2 linked regions of the Sinobacterium norvegicum genome follow. The protein of the gene in region 1 interacts with the protein of each later gene in a pairwise test. Links are inferred from orthologs where the notes say so. Each region holds a gene or a part of one and is shown on either strand. Other genes may lie near its edges.

The links.
Region 2: the proteins of gyrB (region 1) and gyrA interact in binary tests that used the Escherichia coli proteins (3 or more experiments, as listed by UniProt). The link is inferred for Sinobacterium norvegicum from one-to-one orthologs.

What each region holds. Positions count from the first base shown.
Region 1 is NZ_CAKLPX010000004.1:230,276-236,388, forward strand. The notes cover bases 2,088-5,194. They hold gyrB (DNA topoisomerase (ATP-hydrolyzing) subunit B), read right to left. Parts: upstream 4,795-5,194; coding sequence 2,380-4,794; downstream 2,088-2,379. Other genes in these bases: L9P87_RS15655 (LysE family translocator), read left to right, coding at 2,088-2,316; recF (DNA replication/repair protein RecF), read right to left, coding at 4,787-5,194. Also shown: gmhB (D-glycero-beta-D-manno-heptose 1,7-bisphosphate 7-phosphatase), read left to right, coding at 1-341; L9P87_RS15645 (lysophospholipid acyltransferase family protein), read left to right, coding at 313-1,047; L9P87_RS15650 (Lrp/AsnC family transcriptional regulator), read right to left, coding at 1,094-1,555; more of L9P87_RS15655, read left to right, coding at 1,696-2,087; more of recF, read right to left, coding at 5,195-5,911; dnaN (DNA polymerase III subunit beta), read right to left, coding at 5,961-6,113. UniProt on the Escherichia coli protein: DNA gyrase negatively supercoils closed circular double-stranded DNA in an ATP-dependent manner to maintain chromosomes in an underwound state.
Region 2 is NZ_CAKLPX010000001.1:977,287-982,996, reverse strand. What follows is about bases 953-4,158. They hold gyrA (DNA topoisomerase (ATP-hydrolyzing) subunit A), read left to right. Parts: upstream 953-1,315; coding sequence 1,316-3,958; downstream 3,959-4,158. Other genes in these bases: serC (3-phosphoserine/phosphohydroxythreonine transaminase), read left to right, coding at 4,052-4,158; L9P87_RS04285 (TRZ/ATZ family hydrolase), read right to left, coding at 953-1,021. In the rest of the region: more of L9P87_RS04285, read right to left, coding at 1-952; more of serC, read left to right, coding at 4,159-5,134; pheA (prephenate dehydratase), read left to right, coding at 5,194-5,710. UniProt on the Escherichia coli protein: A type II topoisomerase that negatively supercoils closed circular double-stranded (ds) DNA in an ATP-dependent manner to maintain chromosomes in an underwound state.

The DNA.
Region 1 (6,113 bases):
GCGGAAACATTGCCGCCATTGAGTTTTGTCCGCACGGCCCTGATGAGGGCTGCCATTGTCGCAAGCCCCTGGCCGGCATGATCGAGAATATCGAGCAACACATGGGTTGCAGTGCTCATCAGGTACCTCTTATCGGCGACAGCCTGCGTGACCTAGAGGCAGGATTGTTACGTCAGTGTCAGCCCGTACTCGTTAAAACAGGCAAGGGCGACAAAACACTTAAAAAAATAATCAATAATGAGCTGTGGGCAGAGCTCCCTGTGTACGACAACCTCAGCGACGTTGTCGACGCCTTATTAACCGGTGAATTTTATGCATCAACAAATCACGCTGGGGCTTAAGCTTCGGTCGATTATTTTCTATTTGGGCTCAGGCCTCAGCGCCCTCTGGTTTGGTACCACAGGAATGATTTTCTTTGGTCTATTACCCTTTAATATACGCCGTCAATACCTGTTGTTATGGAATCGCTTTGTCTGCTGGTGGCTAAAGATAACCTGCGGCATTGATCACCAAATTATTGGCGCAGAGAATATCAGCCATGACGTTGCTGTCGTTTTATCCAAGCACCAAAGTTCGCTGGAAACCATTTATTTGCAATTGATGTTTCAGCCGCTATCGACCATTTTGAAACGAGAATTATTGCGCATCCCTGGTTTTGGCTGGGGGCTGAGCTTGCTCAAGCCAATCGCCATAGACCGGGGCAATCCACGCCAAGCTTTGCGACAGGTAATGGATACCGGCAAGGAGCGATTGGCTGAGGGTATTTCGGTGCTAATATTTCCCGAGGGTACGCGTACGGCGCCTGGTAGCACGGCCAAACACGCTAAGAGCGGCTCTGCACTTGCCGTTGCCGCCGCTGTGCCAGTCATTCCTGTTGCCCATAATGCCGGTGAATTTTGGCCTAATAATAGCTTTGTTAAATTTCCCGGTACGGTTGTTATCTCGGTCGGTGAGAGAATAGAGAGCACCGGCAAGACGGCAGAGCAGCTAAAGGAAGAGGTTCGTCTATGGATAGACAGTGAAAGCGAGGCCATCGCTCAGCGCTGAAGCCCTTAATCCTGTCAAAACCGGCCCAGGCCGGTTTTTTTGTCGCTTAAACGGGCAGGGCAGTGGTGTACTTGATGGTCTCCATGGCAAAGCTTGAGGTCACCTTGGTTATGCCGTCCACCTTCTCCATCAGCTGCTTATAAAACCGGTCAAAGGCTTGAATATCTTTCACCTGAATCCGCAGCATATAATCGAACTCTCCCGTCATCCGATACACCTCCATCACCTCATCAAAATCGCTGACCACCTCAGTAAAACCATCAATCCAACGGTTGCTATGGTTGACGATTGCCAAGGTCATAAACACCGATGTTGGTAACTGTGCCTTCTCAGGATTTACCAAGGCCACGCGCTTAGCGATGATTTTCTCATCCTCTAAACGCTTCACTCGCTTCCAACAGGGGGTTGTCGACAGGTTGACCTTCTCTGCTAATGCAGCCAAAGAAATGGTCGCATCCTGCTGCAGCAAGTTTAAAATTTTTCTATCTACCTTATCTAGAGCAATCATTTCTCTAATCCATACTTTTTATAGAATATTAATCTCTTTGCTTCTAAATTACACCCATTTTAAGAAAATTAATTCTACGGCATCAATCTTACAATAGCGCTTCTGATTACTGCTTATCATAAGATTGTTGGAACAATATCATGTTGGATTTAACGACTATCACAACGTTGCTGGCCGCAGCCTCGTTCTCTTTTGCCGCCTCTGTCAGCCCTGGCATCAATACTTTGATGCTGGCTAATTGTGGAGCCAACCATGGCTTTAGTCGTACCATTCCTATGTTACTGGGTTGCAACATAGGCCTTTGTCTCATGTTGATTCTTGTTGCCTTTGGCGCGGGGCAATTGTTTGTGTTGTTTCCCTGGTTGGATCGGGCATTGTTGTATTTCTGTACCGCGTACTTATTGTATCTCTGTATTCAACTATTGAAGACCAGCAAACCGCAGACAGAGGAGGGCACCAGCACTTCACCTATTGGCTTCCTACAGGCGACCTCGATACAGGTGATCAACCCTGGTATTTGGATGCTGGCGGTCGCCGCGATGGGCTTTACCACCCAGATAGACAGCGGCTCCACCATGGCTGCTATCATCATCTGTGCCGTTATTACCGCAGTAAACCTGCCTGCCATTGCCATCTGGGCAGTATCCGGCTCGGCAATCAAGAAATGGCTTCATTGCCCGCTAAAACTCAAAACGTTTAATACTGTTTTGTCGTTGCTAACCTTTGCAACCATTCCCATGCTTTGGCTTAATATTCACTGAATTTCAGACACAAAAAAGCCGCTACGGAAGCTTTTCAGTAGCGGCTTTTTTTATTTGAACAATCTACACGTCGAGGTTGGCGACACGCAGAGCATTTTGCTCGATGAACTCACGTCTGGGCTCAACCTGATCCCCCATCAGCGTGGTAAATATCTGATCGGCAGCAATGGCGTCTTCAATATTCACACACAACATACGACGAACATCGGGATCCATGGTGGTTTCCCAAAGCTGCTCTGGGTTCATCTCACCCAACCCTTTATAACGCTGGATGTTATAGCCACGCTTGGCTTCTTTCATCAACCACTCGATAGCGTCTTCGATATTACTCACCTCGAGTAATTTTTCACCGCGTTTTATGTATGCGCCGTCCTCTAACAAGCCATCGAGCTTATTTCCCAGCGCCAGGATTGCCTTGTAGTCGTTCGAGCTAAAGAAGTCCTGATTAAAGCTGTAAGTAGTTGGCAGACCGTGAGCCGTAATAGTGACCTGTGGTAACCACAACTCGCGCTCAGGATCCTTAACAGCCAACACCTCGTAGCGGTTAGCACCACTGCGCGTATCAATATCCAGCTTCGATTTTAGGCCGGTACACCATTGATTGACCAGTGATTGGCTCGATAGGGCTGCGGCTGTCAGCGCATCATATTCAACCAATTCGCGCAGTACTTCAGGCGGATATAACTTAGACAAGCGATCAATCAAGGCTGCCACGCTGCGGAACTCACTGATTAAGTCATTTAACGCAGCCCCTGAGATGCCAGGTGCTTCGGCGTTTACATGAAGACTGGCACTGTCCAAGGCACTCTGTGTCATGAAGCTGCTCATCGCTTCTTCATCTTTGAGATACTGCTCCTGCTTACCCTTGGCGATCTTATACAACGGTGGCTGAGCAATGAAAATGTGACCGTTTTCGATTAACTCAGGCATCTGACGGAAGAAGAAGGTAAGCAATAATGTACGGATATGCGATCCATCCACATCGGCATCGGTCATGATGACGATTGAGTGATAGCGTAGCTTTTCGACATTGAACTCGTCTTTACCGATGCCACAACCTAACGCCGTCACAATGGTGCCAACTTCCGCTGAGGAGAGCATCTTATCAAAGCGCGCTTTTTCAACGTTAAGAATTTTACCTTTTAATGGCAAAATCGCCTGATACTTTCTGTTTCTGCCCTGTTTGGCGCTGCCACCAGCAGAGTCACCCTCCACTAGGTAAACTTCTGATAATGAAGGATCTTTTTCTTGGCAGTCGGCCAACTTACCTGGTAATCCTGCGATATCGAGAGCACCTTTGCGGCGTGTCATCTCGCGTGCTTTACGTGCAGCTTCCCTGGCCCGAGCGGCATCGAGCATCTTTTGCACGACTTGCTTCGCCTCATTGGGGTTTTCTACCAGGTAATCGCCAAACTTATTACTCATGGCGTTTTCAACTGCACCCTTAACTTCTGACGAGACTAATTTGTCCTTGGTCTGCGAGGAGAACTTAGGGTCAGGGACCTTGACGGAGACGATTGCAGTTAAGCCTTCACGCGCATCATCACCAGAGGTACTGACCTTGGCTTTCTTAGCCAAACCTTCACGCTCTATATAAGCATTTAAATTACGGGTGAGGGCGCTTCTGAAGCCCGCTAGGTGGGTACCACCATCACGCTGCGGGATGTTATTGGTGTAACAATGAATACTTTCTTGATAGGAGTCATTCCATTGCAATGCAACCTCAACACCAACGCCCTCTACCTCGTGGGTAAAGTGGAATATTTTGTTAACCGTGGTTTTGTTTTGGTTAAGATAGTCAACAAAGGCACTCAAGCCACCATCGTACTTAAAGGTCTCTTCCTTTGCGCTTCGCTCGTCTCTGAGAACAATACAGACGCCAGAGTTCAGGAAGGACAGTTCTCGTAAACGCTTGGCCAACTGCTCAAACACAAATTCTATATTGGTAAATGTCTCCGAAGAGGCCATAAACGTTACTTCGGTACCCGAGCGCGTAGTTTCACCGACGACTGTTAGTGGCGCCTGTGGCACACCATGTACATATTGTTGTTCGTGTACTTTGCCATTACGGCGAATTGTCATCTTAAGGGATTCTGACAAGGCGTTAACCACCGATACACCAACACCGTGTAAGCCGCCAGAAACCTTGTAAGTATTATCATCAAACTTACCGCCCGCATGCAGCACCGTCATGATAACCTCAGCGGCGGAGACGCCTTCTTCATGGATATCGGTTGGAATACCACGGCCATCATCTTCTACGGTGATCGATTCATCAGGGTGTATTGTGACCGTTATCTGTTCACAGTGTCCGGCCAAGGCTTCATCAATCGAGTTATCGACAATTTCAAACACCATATGATGCAAGCCGCTACCGTCGTCAGTATCACCGATATACATACCTGGACGCTTACGAACGGCATCTAAGCCTTTTAATACCTTAATACTGGACGAATCGTAGTTTGTTTCTTCAGTCATTACTGTCTCCGCATATACCTTCTTCTGAAGGCTCAGGCTTCACGCTTCCTTGTTCCACGTGAAACACTTGTAAATCTTTCGCCTTATCGAAACAACCGACGATACTCGCCTTGTCGATACAGGTTATAAAAACCTGGGCACCTTGTTCTACAAATAAATCACAGACAGCCTGCCTGTGATTACTGTCAATCTCGGCAGGCAGGTCATCTAATAAATAAATACAGTGATGACTCTTGCTCTGCTTGTAGTGCAACCCTTGGGCTATTTTTAACGCCGCCGCCACAATCTTTTGCTGGCCGCGAGAGAGTAAACTTGACGCCTCGACACCTTGATGCCGAATTTTAATATCTGCCCTATGGGGGCCATACTGCGTATAACCAAGCTGTGTATCGCGTTCGACGGTGGTGGTTAGCACATTGGATAAATCGATCTGACTATCCCAACCTCGTCGGTACTCAAGCTGAATATCAGTGCACTCTGTTAACCGTGCCAATACTTGATTAAAAACCAATACAAACTCATTAAAATACCGCTCACGGCAGTTATCTATAGTAACAGCGTAACGCGATAATTCCTCGTTCCAAATAGCCAGTTGTGCGTTATTTATACCAGAGCCCTGTCTTAGCAACGAGTTTCTCTGCTTAAGACAGCGCTGGTAAGCTCGCCAAGCGTCAAAAAACGAGTGTTCCACGTGGAACACTCCCCAGTCTAAAAACTGCCTACGCACCTTAGAGCTACCATCCAGCAAACTGAAAATATTCGCATCCATGACCAACACAGGAAATATACCGGCCAACTGAGACACGGTGCGAACAGTTTCACCATCAATACGGATCAACGGCTCCCCTTTTAGAGAGCGCTGAATACCCACATTGCGGGTTATGCCATCACTGCTATGAAACTGTGCATGGACTGTTAAGCTCTGCTGACCTCTTTTAACAACAGGCCTGACAATATTCTGCCGGAAAGATCGCGCCAACGCGACCATATGTATCGCCTCTAAAACACTGGTTTTACCACTGCCGTTGGCGCCATAAAGCAGATTAATCTGCTTAAAAGGCGCCAATGTCTGTTGCTCAATATTTCGGATATTGTTGATATAAAGCTGATTAAACAACAGTCGCACCCATCAACAAACGACACCGCTTAATAACAATAGCCACGACTTACAAACGCATTGGCATGATGACATAAAGCGCATCACACAATTCGTTGGCCACAGATTCTTCAATCTTGGCCGAGCTATTAGCGTCAACCAACGACAATTTGACATGGGCACAGTTGAGGACGGTTAATACATCCAAGATATAACTGACATT
Region 2 (5,710 bases), on another replicon or contig:
CGCTGGCAACAGCCTTGGCCAGTAGGGCGGCGGTGCGCAGTTCGCCGAGCAAGTCCAGGTCGTTGTTGCTGGCGGCGCCGTCGGTGCCGATAGCGACGTTAATGTCTCGATGATGCAATTGCTGGACGGGGCAGAAGCCGCTGGCCAGCTTGAGGTTGGATTCCGGGCAGTGGATAACGCTGGCGCCGCTGCGTTGCGTAATGGCGATGTCGTCATCATTGAGTGCTGTCATGTGCACCAGTTGGGTATTGTCACTGAGCAGGCCTAGCTCATCTAGGCGTTGCAGTGGTCGTTTGCCTGTCTCTTTTATGGCATCGTCGACTTCATGCTGGGTCTCGTGGCAGTGGATCTGGACAGCAAGTTGGTGTTGCTTGGCCAGGTTGACGATTTTTTTCATGCTGTCATCACCTACGGTATACGGGGCGTGTGGGCCAAAGGCGAAGCTGATCAGAGAATCTGTTGTGGCGCTGGCCAGGGCAAGCCCTTTGTCGATGGCGTCATCGGCATTGTCAGACCAGTTGTTGGGGAAGTCGAGTATCGGAAAACAGAGCTGGGCACGCATGCCGGCATCAATACAGGCGGCTGCGGTCTGTTCAGGGAAGAAATACATGTCACTGAAACAGGTGGTGCCGCCGAGTAGCATCTCGGCAATGGCCAGATCGCTGCCGTCGCGGACGAAGGACTCTTCTACCCACTGTTGTTCCGCCGGCCAAATGTGTTGTTGCAGCCACTCCATCAGCGGATAGTCGTCGGCATAGCCGCGCAGCAGAGTCATAGCGCTGTGTCCATGGGCGTTGATCAGGCCAGGTATCAGTAGGTGTTGGTCGAGCTGATGGTGTTGCCGGCCTTGATAGTCGGCCAGGATCGTCTCGCTGTCGCCTATGGCGACAATTATGCCGTTATCGATGGCGATGGTTTGTCGTTCAGTAATGCCGCTGCTGGGGGCCGGATTGTGTTGGTCGACGGCGGCCAGCCAGTCGGCGGAAATAGTCGTGTCGACGGCGATTTTGTGGGCAGTCATGGCTCGGCCTTTAAGGGGGGTGAAGGTGTGGTGTTGATTTAGTATACCTAATTCGTGGATAAAAACGCCGTTTAAGCCGGTTTATGGGCCTTATATTCGGTCTGGCGTCGTTTCCTATGTTGAATGCGAAACTACTAATATAACTAAAAGCGCTTCTAGCGCCTCTGAGGACGTGACAGGGGTGGTTTATATGTTATGATCTTGTACTTTGTTCGCGAATGCAGATGTCAGCGTTCTTCTGCTGTTTTCTCGTGATTTTCAACTGATTACATACATTAGGGGCAGCACTACTCCATGGGCGAAATAGCTAAAGAGATTTTCCCGGTTAACATCGAAGATGAGATGAAGCAATCCTACCTCGATTATGCCATGAGCGTTATCGTTGGTCGTGCACTTCCCGATGTTAGAGACGGTCTAAAGCCAGTACACCGCCGCGTTTTATTCGCGATGAGCGTGCTCAATAACGATTATAATAAAGCCTACAAAAAATCGGCCCGTGTGGTCGGCGACGTGATTGGTAAATATCACCCCCACGGCGACTCCGCTGTTTATGAAGCCATTGTTCGTATGGCGCAGCCGTTCTCGCTGCGCTATATGTTGGTCGATGGTCAGGGTAACTTTGGTTCTGTCGATGGAGATAGTGCGGCAGCCATGCGTTATACGGAAATCCGTATGCGTAAGATTACCCACGAAATTCTCGCCGATCTCGATAAAGAGACGGTCGATTACGTTGAAAACTACGACGGCACCGAGCTTATTCCCGCCGTTATGCCGACCAAAATCCCCAACCTGTTGGTCAATGGTTCATCCGGTATCGCCGTTGGTATGGCGACCAATATTCCGCCGCACAACCTCAGTGAGGTGATCAGCGGTTGTTTGGCAATGATTGCAAACAGCGACATTACCGTCGATGAGCTTATGGAGCATATTCCAGGGCCCGATTTCCCGACCGCCGCCATCATCAACGGCCGTGCCGGTATTATTCAGGCTTATCGCACCGGCCGCGGCCGTATCCGTATTCGCGCCCGCGCTGAGGTAGAAACCAACAGTAAAGGCCGAGAGGCTATCATCATTACTGAGCTTCCCTATCAGCTCAACAAGGCACGTTTGATTGAGAAAATTGCCGAGTTGGTGAAAGAGAAGAAAGTAGAGGGTATCAGCGAGCTTCGCGACGAATCGGATAAGGATGGCCTGCGCGTCGTCATCGAAATTAAACGTGGTGAAATGGGTGATGTTGTTCTCAACAACCTCTATGCTCAGACGCAACTGGAAGCCGTATTTGGTATTAATACTGTTGCTCTAGTCGATGGCCAGCCCCGTATTTTGAACCTCAAAGAGTTGCTTGAGCATTTCTTGCTGCACCGCCGTGAAGTCGTCACTCGTCGCACCGTGTATTTGTTGCGAAAAGCGCGTGAGCGTGGCCATATTCTTGAAGGTTTGGCTGTTGCTATTTCTAATATTGATCCGGTCATTGCAGCCATTAAAGCATCGGCGAACACTGCCGAGGCCCGTGAGGCGCTAATCGGTGTTGGTTGGCAGCTCGGTAACGTCGCCCAGATGCTGGAGAAGGCGGGTGAAACAGCCTGTCGTCCAGAGGACTTGCCGGAAGAGTACGGTTACCGTGACGGTAAGTATTATCTCTCGCCTGTTCAGGTTCAGGCTATCTTGGACTTACGTCTTCAGAAGCTAACCGGTATGGAGCATGACAAGCTGATTGCAGAATACCAAGAGCGACTGTTGCAGATTGCTGAATACCTCCACATTCTTGCCAGCAGCGAGCGTTTGTTGGAAGTGATTACAGAAGAGCTGGAGCAAATTCGCGACGAGTTCGGTGACGAGCGCCGTACGGAAATCACCGCCTCTACCCACGACTTAACCGTTGAAGACCTGATTCCAGAAGAAGATCGTGTGGTGACTATATCGCACGGCGGTTATGCCAAGACGCAGCCTTTGTCGGATTATCAAGCCCAGCGCCGCGGCGGCACAGGCAAGTCGGCGACAGCGGTCAAAGACGACGATTTTGTTGAGCACCTGTTGATTGCCAGCACCCACGATACCATTCTTTGTTTCAGTAATGCTGGCAAGGTTTACTGGCTGAAAGTTTTCCATATCCCCGTGGCAGGTCGTAACGCCCGTGGTCGTCCGGTGGTGAATTTACTGCCTTTGGATGAGGGTGAGCGTATTACCAGTATCCTGCCGGTGAGCGAGTATCGCGAAGACCAGTTCGTGGTCATGGCGACCGGTTTCGGCACCATTAAGAAGACAGCACTGACCAACTTCTCACGTCAACGCAGCAGTGGTTTGATTGCTGTTAACCTGGATGAGGGTGATGCCTTGGTCGGTACTGCTATTACCAATGGCGATGATGATATTATGTTGATCAGCGATGCCGGTAAGGTGGTTCGCTTCCATGAGTCCAACCTGCGTCCTCTCGGTCGTACCAGTCGCGGTGTTCGCGGTATTAAAATGGATGAGGCTAACCGCGTTATCTCATTGATGATTCCTGCGCAAGGCGGCCGTATGTTAAGTGTTAGTGAGAATGGCTACGGTAAGCAGACGGCGATGGAAGACTTCCCGACTAAGGGGCGTGGCAATATGGGCGTCATCGGTCAGCAATGCAGTGACCGTAACGGTAACCTCGTTGGTGCAGTTCAGGTCTTCGAGGGCGATGAGTTGATGCTAATCAGCAACCAAGGCACCATGATTCGTTCTCGTACCACCGAGATTTCGGTACTGAGCAGAAACACCCAAGGTGTGCGTTTGATCCGATTGAAAGACGGTGAAAAACTGGTCAGTGTCGCCCGTATCGAAGAGCCGGATGAGGACGAATTGGCGCTGTTAGAAGAAGAGCATCAAGCCGCTGCTGCTGAAGCAACGCCTGTTGCTACTGGTGACGCGATCGACGGTGAAGCTACGGCCGACGATGATGCAGAATAACTAGCTTCACGCTTAAGACACGATAAAAAAGAAAAGAAGTGAGGGCGTTATGCGTCCTCACTTTTGCATTTTAAAAGATTGAGGATGAGTGGCATGTCACGTAAATATAATTTCTGTGCAGGACCGGCAGCATTACCCGAAGCGGTGTTGAATCGCGCCCAACAAGAGATGGCGGATTGGCAGGGTAAGGGTCTTTCTATTATGGAAATGAGCCATCGCTCGCCAGAATTTGTGGGTGTGGCCCAGCAGGCCGAGGCCGACTTGCGAGAGTTGTTGAGTATCAGTGACGATTTCGCGGTACTGTTTTTACAAGGCGGAGCCAGCACTCAGTTCGCTGCTATTCCTTTAAACCTGTTGGGTGATAAGGGGACTGCTGATTATGTCAATACCGGCCAGTGGTCAAAGAAGGCGATTAAAGAAGCTGGGCGCTACTGTGATGTTAATGTCGTAGCCAGTTCTGAAGGTACGAATTTCTCGACGATACCACCGCTTGCCGATTGGCAGCTAAACCCTAATGCGGCCTATCTTCACTACACCCCGAATGAAACTATTGGCGGTGTCGAGTTCTTTGAGGAACCACAGGTTGATGTGCCCCTGGTGGCCGATATGTCTTCCACTATATTGTCGCGCAAAATTGATGTTAACAAGTACGATATGATCTATGCCGGCGCCCAGAAGAATATCGGTCCCGCCGGTTTGACGCTGGTGATTATTCGTAAGACTCTGCTGGATCGCGCCCTGCCTATTTGTCCGGCGATGCTGAATTACAAGGTTGCCGACGACAACGACTCTATGTACAACACTCCCCCGACCTATGCTTGGTATCTTTCGGGCTTGGTATTTCAGTGGCTGAAAGAGCAGGGTGGCATTGAGGCGATGGAAGTGATCAACCGCCGTAAAGCTGCCAAGCTCTATGATTATATCGATGGCTCAGGCTTTTATGCCAACCCGGTTGAAAAGCAGAGTCGTTCGCTGATGAATATCCCATTTACCTTGGCCAACAGTGATCTCGACAAGGCATTCTTGGCCGAGGCTGAGGAGTTGGGTCTGTTGAATTTGAAGGGGCATCGCAGTGTCGGCGGTATGCGAGCCAGTATTTATAATGCGGTGCCAGAGGCTGCTGTTGATGCGTTAATTGCCTTTATGTCGGACTTTGCGGCCAGACATAGCGCATAATTGCCTTACCATAAGTTTTGATGGCGCGGGGCTGCCCCGCCTAACACAGAGTTTTAATCATGAGTGATAAGCCCAGCGGTTCAGCTGTCGATAACGATGTTCCCAGCCTGCAAGAGTTGCGCGTGAGCATCGATGGTATCGATCAACAAATTCATCAGTTGTTAAACCAGCGTGCGGTCTGCGCCCAGCAAGTAGCCGATGCAAAGTTTATTGAGTTTGAGGCGGCCAAGGCCGCCGGTGAAGACCCACAAGAGGTGTTGTTCTATCGCCCCGAACGTGAGGCGCAAGTCTTACGCAAGGTGATTGATCGCAACGAGGGGCCGCTGAACGGTAAGGTTGTTGCTCACATTTTCCGTGAAATTATGTCGGCTTGTTTAGCGCTGGAAAAACCGATGCAGGTTGCCTATCTCGGCCCGGAGGGAACGTTTACCCAGGCCGCAGCGGTTAAGCATTTTGGTCACGGGGTGATACCACAGCCACAGCAAACCATTGCCAATGTGTTTTCCCAGGTGGAAGCTGGGGAATCTAATTATGGCGTGGTGCCGGTTGAAAATTCCACCGAGGGTATGGTGACGC